Regions from separate parts of the Streptomyces sp. NPDC048604 genome, predicted to be linked through region 2. Evidence: riboswitches for the same ligand, from Rfam matches in the RefSeq annotation. Region 2 holds a riboswitch; the other holds the start of a gene.

Region 1 (4,516 bases), on a different contig from region 2:
GGCTGGGCCGAGGGCCTGCACGCCCGCCCCGCCTCCATCTTCGTCCGTGCCGCCACGGCCTCCGGCGTTCAGGTGACGATCGCCAAGGCCGACGGCAACCCGGTCAACGCCGCCTCCATGCTCGCGGTCCTCGGTCTGGGCGCGCAGGGCGGCGAGGAGATCGTGCTCGCTTCGGACGGCGAGGGCGCCGAGGCCGCCCTGGACCGCCTGGCGAAGCTGGTGGCCGAGGGCCTCGACGAGCTGCCCGAGACCGTCTGATCCCTCCGCGGGATCCGGGAGCGTCGCACCCGACGCGAAGAGCCGCCTGTGCCGGAATTCCGGCGGGGCGGCTCTCGCATTTCCGGGCAGCCGGCGATTCCTGCCGCCCGACATTTCGTCCGGCCGGAAATCCGGCCTGCTCCGATTCCGGGCAGCCGGAATCCCGGGTGCGGGGAATTCCCCCGTCCCGCGAATTGCACTTCTTTGTATACGGCGCGCCTGTTAATGCAGTGAGCCCGCGATGTTTACGGAATGTTGCGAAGTCCTCACACGGTCCCGCTCCGGCCGGCGCAACCGGTGAAGCGGCAGGGTGCGCTCGGCGTGCAGCGCGGTGAGCGCGCGGGCCCGCTCGGCGTCGCCGCGGGCCAACGCGTCCACGATCGCGCCGTGCTCGGCCCAGGTGTCCACGGGGCGGGCGGAGGTCTCGACCGCGTACATCCAGGCGATCTTGTGCCGCAACTGGGTGAGCAGCGCGGTGAGCGCCGGGCTGCCGGAAGCCTGCGCCAGGGTCTCGTGGAACCAGCCGCCGAGCGAGCGCAGGTCCTCGCCCTGTCCGCGCCGGGCCCGCTCCTGCCCCAGCCGCACCAGGCCGCGCAGCACTTTGAGGTGCGCCTCGGTGCGGCGCTGGGCGGCCCGCCCGGCGGCGAGCGGCTCAAGGAGCGAGCGGACGTCGAGCAGGTCGGCGGCCTCCTGTTCGGTGGGCTCGGCGACATGCGCGCCGGCGTGCCGGCGGCTCACCACGAAGCCCTCGGACTCCAGGGTGCGCAGCGCCTCGCGGACCGGGACGCGGGAGACGCCGTACCGGCGGGCCAGCTGCTCCTCGGTCAGCCGGCTGCCCCGCTCCAAGACCCCGGAGACGATGTCGTCCCGGATCGCCGTGCACACCGAATGCGCGGGAATGCGCATGTCCGACCTCCGCCTTAATCCGCGTGAAACCCGCCGACGGTCCCCTGTTCGCCGACTCTTCGGTGACTCTATTGCAGCGGAGCGGTAATTCCGACGGCCGATCGTGAATCATGGATGTCTTTCGGACGCGGAAAAGCCCCGACTCCGTACGAGCCGGGGCTTTTCCGGTGCGCTGTCCGCGGGTCCTGCCGGTCCGTCAGACGTTCACGCCGCGGGCGCGCAGATACGCGAGCGGGTTGATGTCCGAGCCGTACTCGGCGCCGGAGCGGGCCTCGAAGTGGAGGTGCGGGCCGGTGGAGTTGCCGGTCGAGCCGGAGACGCCGATCTGCTGGCCCGGCATGACGGACTCGCCGACCGAGACCGTGATGGAGGCAAGGTGGCCGTACTGGGTGTACGTGCCGTCGAGCATCCGGATCACCACGTTGTTGCCGTACGCGCCGCCCCAGCCGGCCTCGACGACGGTGCCGGCGCCGACAGAGCCGACCGTGCTGCCGTAGGGCGCCTTGAAGTCGATGCCGGAGTGGCTGCCGGAGGACCAGAGCGAGCCGCCGGCCTTGTAGCCGGTGGTGACGTACGAGCCGGCGATGGGCAGCCGGAAGGAGTGCAGACGCTTGCGCTCGGCCTCGCGGGCGGCGCGCTCACGCTCCTCGCGGATCTTCTTGGCGCGGGCCTCGGCCTTGCGCTTCGCCTCGGCCTCGGCCTTCGCCTTGGCGGCGGCCTCGAAGGCCTCCTGCTCCTGGGCGGCGGCCTGGGCGTCTATGCGGTCCGCGAGCGAGTCCACGCTGATCGCCTGGATCAGGCCGGTGTCCTCGAGGGCGGCGGCCTCCGTGTCGACGGCGAGCGCCGGGGAGGCGAGGGTGCCGATCACGCCGGTGGTGGCGAGGGCGGCGACGCCGGCGACGCCCGCGCTGCGGCGCGCCAGACGGCTGGGACCACGATGCTTCCCGGTGGCACGGGTGAACGCCATGAAGTGGCTGATCCTTTCCTTCCTTCTCGCCTACCGGGTTAGCTGACGGGTTCGGAGCAGGAAGGTCTCCTACGGGCTCCTCCGCCGGAAGGCGAAGGCGTCCGATTCACCCCAGGGACGGTGGGTCCCCGGCTCCCCAGGCTCGCACCTTCGGGGACTCGGCGATGACTGTCCGTTGCCGCGGGTGCGGCATGTGCAACCGACGAACAGCCGGACCGACGCTAAGCGGACCGTCTTTCAATCACCAAACAGACACGGAAGTTTGTAGCGCATCCCACAGGGCATTCACGTAGCTTTCCCCCTCGATCCGGACAAACGGGAGGACCCCGACGCATCGGGGCATCGAGGTCCTCGCAGTGGCCTGGGGCCGGGTCGATCAGCCGGTCACGACGGTGACTTCGCCGATGCCGAGGGCGCGCACCGGCTCCTCGATCTCGGCGGCGTCGCCGACCAGAACCGTCACCAGCCGGTCCACAGGGAAGGCATTGACGACGGCGGCCGTCGCCTCCACCGTGCCCGTCTCGGCGAGCCGGGCGTACAACTGCGCCTGGAAATCGTCCGGAAGACGCTGCTCGACCTGGTCGGCGAGCGTGCCGGCGACCGAGGCCGCCGTCTCGTACTTGAGCGGTGCCACGCCCACCAGGTTCTGCACCGCCACATCGCGCTCGGCGTCCGTCAGACCCTCGGCCGCGAGGGTGCGCAGCACCTTCCACAGGTCGTCAAGTGCCGGGCCGGTGTTGGGGGTGTCGATCGAGCCGCTGATGGCGAGCATGGACGCGCCGTTGCCCCGGCCGTCCGAGCGCAGCACCTGGCCGAAGGCGCGCACGCCGTACGTGTAGCCCTTCTCCTCGCGCAGCACGCGGTCGAGCCGGGAGGTGAGGGTGCCGCCGAGGCAGTACGTGCCGAGCACCTGCGCCGGCCACACGCTGTCGTGCCGGTCCGCGCCGACGCGGCCGATCAGCAGCTGCGTCTGGACCGCGCCGGGGCGGTCCACGATGACCACACGGCCCGTGTCGTCGGCGGTGATCGGCGCCACCGGGTGCGACACCGCGGTGTCGCCGCTCCAGTCGCCGAGGGTGTCGGCGAGCAGGGCGTCCAGGTCGATGCCGGTGAGGTCGCCGACGACCACCGCGGTGGCGTTGGCGGGCCGCACATGGGCCTCGAAGAAGGCCCGCACGGCCGCGGCGTCGATGGGGGCCACCGTCTCCTCGGTGCCCTGGCGCGGCCGCGACATGCGCGAACCGGCCGGGAACAGCTCCTTGGAGAGCTGCTTGGCCGCGCGGCGGGCCGGGTTGGCCTGCTCGTGCGGGATCTCGTCGAGCCGGTTGCGCACCAGCCGCTCGATCTCGGTGTCGACGAACGCGGGCGCGCGCAGCGCCTCGGCGAGCAGGCCGAGCGCCTTCGGCAGCCGGGAGACCGGGACCTCCAGGGAGACCCGCACGCCCGGATGGTCGGCGTGCGCGTCCAGGGTCGCGCCGCAGCGCTCCAGTTCGGCGGCGAACTCCTCGGCGGAGTGCTTGTCCGTGCCTTCGGACAGCGCGCGGGCCATGATCGTGGCCACGCCGTCCAGGCCGGCCGGCTCGGCGTCCAGCGGGGCGTCGACGACGATCTCGACGGCCACCACCTGCTGGCCGGGGCGGTGGCAGCGCAGGACCGTCAGACCGTTGTCGAGCGAGCCGCGCTCGGGGGCCGGGAAGGCCCAGGGGCGGGCGTCGCCGGGCTGAGGCTGCGGGTGGAACTCCATGGTCGTCAAAGACGCGGCAGCGTCGCTCACTGGCCGGCTCCCTCTTCCTCGTCGCTGTCGCTCTCTGCGGCCGGGTCGCCCTGGCCCGCGGTGATCGGCTCGTACACGAGCACCGCCCGGTTGTCGGGGCGCAGCTTGGCCGCGGCGACCGCCTGCACCTCCTGCGCGGTGATGTCGAGGACCCGCTGCACGGCGGTCAGCGCCAGCTGCGGGTCGCCGAACAGCACCGCGAACCGGCACAGTTCGTCGGCGCGGCCGGCGACCGTGCCGAGCCGGTCCAGCCACTCGCGCTCCAACTGCGCCTGGGCGCGCTCCATCTCCTCGTCCGTCGGGCCCTCGGCGGCGAACCGCGCGAGCTCCTCGTCGACGGCCGCCTCGATCTGCGGCACCTCGACGCCGCCGGAGGTCTTCACGTCCAGCCAGCCCAGCGAGGGCGCGCCGGCCAGCCGCAGCAGGCCGAAACCGGCGGCGACGGCGGTGCGGTCGCGGCGGACCAGCCGGTTGTGCAGCCGGGAGGACTCGCCGCCGCCGAGCACCGTCAGGGCCAGGTCGGCCGCGTCGCACTCGCGGGTGCCGTCGTGCGGCAGGCGGTAGGCGGCCATCAGCGCACGGGCCGGGACCTCCTCCTCGACGACCTCGCG
Region 2 (4,516 bases):
AGGAGCTGCTGCGGTACGACGGTCCCGTGGAGCTGGCGACGTGGCGGTTCGCCACCGAGCCGCTCACCCTGGGCGGGCAGGACATCCGGCCCGGCGACCCGGTCCTGGTGGTGCTCGCGGCCGCCGACCGGGACCCGGAGCGGTTCGCCGAGCCGGACATTCTCGATCTGTCGAGGCGCGACAATCAGCACCTCGGGTACGGGCACGGGATCCACTACTGTCTGGGCGCCCCGCTGGCCCGTCTGGAGGGCCAGATTGCGCTCGCGTCGCTGCTGACTCGCTTGCCGGACTTGCGACTTGGGGCCGATCCGGCCGAACTGCGGTGGCGCGGCGGGCTGATTATGCGTGGCCTGCGCACGCTTCCGGTGGAGTTCACCGTCCCGTACAACTGACGGCGCGTCATGAATGTGATCTTTACGTGATCTCCGCTGCATCGACTTGTGACTCACGTTCGAATGCCGCTACTTTCACCGACACCTCAGCAGTCACGCGAAAGGCACTCCCCATGCGCTCCGGGAACGGACGACACCGCAGACCCCGTCAGGCCCCCGCTCTCGTCGTCGCCGCGGGGGTGACCGGATCCGCCCTCGCCCTTCCGCTGCTCGCCGCGGGCTCCGCCTCCGCCGCCGACGGGGCGACGTGGGACCGGGTCGCCGAGTGCGAGTCGGGCGGACTGTGGAGCGCCGACTTCGGCAACGGGCTGTACGGCGGGCTGCAGTTCACCCAGGAGACGTGGGACTCGTACGGCGGCACCGAGTACGCCGCCCGCCCGGACCTCGCCAGCCGCGCCCAGCAGATCGCGGTCGCCGAGAAGGCGCTGGCCGCGCAGGGGGCGAAGACGTGGGCCACCTGTGCCGCGATCGTCGGCCTGAAGGACGACGGCACGCTGAAGCCGTCCACGAAGCCCGGTGGCGTGCTGCCCACCGCTCCGACGACTCCGTCCACGTCGGCCGATGCGGACGCGAATCAGGACGACCGCGGGGAGGACTCCCCGGGCAAGGTGAAGTCCGACAAGTCCCTTCTGCCCGATGCGTCCGGTCAGCCGGGCGACGAGTCGGCCGAGAGCGGCGCCCCGGCCACCCCCACCACGCCCGCCGAGGACCACGCCACCCCCTCCGACCCTTCCGCTCCCGGCACGGGCAAGCACCGCGGCGACGCCGCGACCGAGAACCCGGATGAATCGGGCGACTCGTCCGAATCGGGGCGTCACGCCGCGCCGGCTGACGATGCGACACGCGACGCCGGCCGCACCGACCTCGACGAAGCGGGCGTTAATGGTACGGACGAGACCAAGGACGCCAAGGGTAAGAAGGCGGACACTTCGGACGAGTACACCGTCCAGCCCGGCGACAACCTCACGCAGATCGCGGCCGAGCACGAGCTCGACGGCGGCTGGCGCGCCCTCTACAAGGCCAACAAGGAGACCGTCGGGGGCGACCCGGACCTCATCCTCCCTGGCCAGAACCTGGAACTGACCGACCGGCAGAAGTAGGAGCGGCGGGCAGTTCGACGCCTTATGTCCGGTTCTGCGCAAATGAGACATGAGTCTCTTCGCCCCAACTGGCGTGTCCTGTCCGCAAAGTTTGCTTCCGTCACCTCCCACCAGCACAAACACCTCCGGCGGTAAGGCAAGTACGGGCGATTTTCCCGGGATGTCGGTCTTTGAACTTCCGGAGGGTCTGTGTCTACGGTCGTGACCGCTCGCCACCGCGGGCCCCGCCGACCGGAACGCCGAGTCCTGCCGCCGGCCGTCGGGAACAGTCGTCGCGTCAAGCGCCGAAGGCAGGAGCGGGGGACCCAAGGTAAGTGCCGGTCCCGGCCGTCGAGAGATGACGGCCGAACGACCGGCTCGGGGTGAAGCCGCGTGCGAGAGCACGCGGCCGGGCAACTCTTCCGGCCCGAACCCGACAGCTCACCTCGCAGGCGTCGGTGAGGAGACTTCCATGCTGTTTTCCGGCAAGGGCAAACACCGCCGTTCCTCCAAGGCCACCCGCGCCGTCGCGCTCGCCGGCATCGCCGGTGTCGCCGTCGCCGCGCCGCTGATGGCCGCGGGCAACGCGTCCGCCGCCACCGCCTCCGAGTGGGACCGCGTCGCCCAGTGCGAGTCCGGCGGCAACTGGTCCATCAACACCGGCAACGGCTACTACGGCGGCCTGCAGTTCTCGGCCTCCACCTGGGCCGCCTACGGCGGCACCGCCTTCGCGGCCACCGCCGACCAGGCCTCCAAGGCCCAGCAGATCCAGATCGCCGAGAAGGTCCTGGCCGGCCAGGGCAAGGGTGCGTGGCCGAGCTGCGGCGTGGGCCTGTCCAACGCCGCGTACACCGGCGGCGCCGCCGAGCAGGCGCAGCCGGAGCGCAAGGCCGAGCAGCCGACCACCCGCAGCGAGCAGCGCACCGCGCCGAAGCCCGTCGCGAAGGCCGCGAAGAAGGCCGCCAAGGCCGACGCCAAGAAGACCGTCACCACCCCGACCGGCAAGAAGGTCAAGAAGGGCGACGGCGAGTACAAGGTCGTCGCCGGCGACACGCTGAGCAAGATCGCCGCCGCGCACGACGTCAAGGGCGGCTGGGAGAGGCTCTTCCAGCTGAACAAGGACGTCGTCGAGGACGCCGACCTGATCTACCCGGGCCAGCAGCTCCACCTGAAGTGAGCCTCGCGGCCCGGGTGGGTCCGGCGGCCCACCCGTGCCGTGCGACCCTCCCGCGGTGACCACCCCGGCCCTGCGCGCAACTCCCCCCGTGTGCGCAGGGCCGGGGTTTCCGCATGGTTACTTGCGAGTAGTACGAGATCTTTCGCCCGGGATGCCCGCGCTCGGGTCCTTTTTCGTCCCAGGGGGCGGGCACCGACTGGCCGGGCACCCCGAGCCGGATAGGCTCATGTCGCAAGGCCAAGAGACCTTCGCACCTCTTCTCACGTCACATCCCAGAAGGAGATGCTCGTGCCGTCCATCGACGTCGTCGTAGCCCGGGAAATCCTGGACTCCCGAGGCAATCCCACGGTCGAGGTCGAGGTCGGCCTCGACGACGGCAGCACCGGCCGTGCTGCCGTTCCGTCCGGCGCCTCCACCGGTGCGTTCGAAGCCCTCGAGCTCCGCGACGGTGACAAGAGCCGTTACGGCGGCAAGGGCGTCGAGAAGGCCGTCCTCGCCGTGATCGAGCAGATCGGCCCGGAGCTCGTCGGCTACGACGCCACCGAGCAGCGCCTCATCGACCAGGCGATGTTCGACCTGGACGCCACCGACGACAAGTCCTCGCTCGGCGCCAACGCCATCCTCGGCGTCTCCCTCGCCGTGGCGCACGCCGCCTCCGAGGCCTCGGACCTGCCGCTGTTCCGCTACCTCGGCGGCCCGAACGCGCACCTGCTGCCCGTTCCGATGATGAACATCCTGAACGGCGGCTCGCACGCCGACTCCAACGTGGACATCCAGGAGTTCATGATCGCGCCGATCGGCGCCGAGTCCTTCTCCGAGGCGCTGCGCTGGGGTGCGGAGGTCTACCACACCCTCAAGTCCGTCCTGAAGACCAAGGGCCTGTCCACCGGCCTCGGCGACGAGGGCGGCTTCGCCCCGAACCTCGGCTCCAACCGTGAGGCGCTCGACCTCATTGTGGAGGCCATCAAGCAGGCCGGCTACGTCCCGGGCAAGGACATCGCGCTGGCGCTCGACGTCGCCGCGTCCGAGTTCTACAAGGACGGCGCCTACGAGTTCGAGGGCAAGTCCCGCACGGCCGCCGAGATGACCGAGTACTACGAGGAGCTCGTCTCCGCGTACCCGATGGTCTCCATCGAGGACCCGCTGTACGAGGACGACTGGGCCGGCTGGAAGGTCCTCACCGACAAGCTGGGCACCAAGGTCCAGATCGTCGGCGACGACCTGTTCGTCACCAACCCGGAGCGCCTGGCCCGTGGCATCGAGGAGGGCACCGCGAACGCCCTGCTGGTGAAGGTGAACCAGATCGGTTCGCTGACCGAGACCCTCGACGCCGTCGAGCTGGCTCAGCGCAACGGCTTCAAGTGCATGATGTCCCACCGTTCCGGCGAGACCGAGGACGTCACCATCGCCGACCTCGCGGTCGCGGTGAACTGCGGCCAGATCAAGACCGGCGCCCCGGCCCGCTCGGACCGCGTCGCCAAGTACAACCAGCTGCTGCGCATCGAGGAGATCCTCGACGACGCCGCGGTCTACGCCGGCCGCAGCGCCTTCCCGCGCTTCAAGGGCTGACGCCAAGCCGTAGGGCAGCTTCCCCGCGTCCCCGCACTCGGTCCCGTACCGTGTGCGGGGACGCGCGTGTGACCAGGGGACCAGGGGAGGCGTACGACATGGCCGCGAAGGACCGGGACCGGTTCTCGACCGCGACCCGGCTGCGGCTGCTCGGCGAGCAGACCGCCGCCCGTGTCTACCGCTCCCAGACCCGCCGGCAGGCCCGCCGCTCCCGGCTCACCGGCCGCGCCGCCTTCCTCGCCCTGGTCGTCTGCTCCCTGGTGGTCGCGCTCGCCTACCCGATGCGGCAGTACGTCTCC

Evidence for each region. Region 2 has a riboswitch for cyclic di-AMP ahead of ACGFMM_RS06950 (transglycosylase family protein). Riboswitches for the same ligand answer to the same signal wherever they lie in the genome.
Region 1: it holds a riboswitch for cyclic di-AMP, as region 2 does, so the genes downstream of both, ACGFMM_RS28050 (M23 family metallopeptidase) here and ACGFMM_RS06950 (transglycosylase family protein) in region 2, are expected to answer to the same signal.

What each region holds. Positions count from the first base shown of each region.
Region 1 is NZ_JBICVX010000015.1:61,601-66,116, forward strand. It holds gene ACGFMM_RS28040 (HPr family phosphocarrier protein) at 1-258, shown strand, start outside; gene ACGFMM_RS28045 (GntR family transcriptional regulator) at 481-1,164, opposite strand; gene ACGFMM_RS28050 (M23 family metallopeptidase) at 1,361-2,131, opposite strand; cyclic di-AMP (ydaO/yuaA leader) riboswitch at 2,144-2,305, opposite strand; gene ACGFMM_RS28055 (M16 family metallopeptidase) at 2,508-3,875, opposite strand; gene ACGFMM_RS28060 (M16 family metallopeptidase) at 3,902-4,516, opposite strand, start outside.
Region 2 is NZ_JBICVX010000003.1:55,483-59,998, reverse strand. It holds gene ACGFMM_RS06960 (cytochrome P450) at 1-392, shown strand, start outside; gene ACGFMM_RS06955 (transglycosylase family protein) at 506-1,492, shown strand; cyclic di-AMP (ydaO/yuaA leader) riboswitch at 1,765-1,941, shown strand; gene ACGFMM_RS06950 (transglycosylase family protein) at 1,944-2,648, shown strand; gene eno (phosphopyruvate hydratase) at 2,931-4,217, shown strand; gene ACGFMM_RS06940 (septum formation initiator family protein) at 4,316-4,516, shown strand, end outside.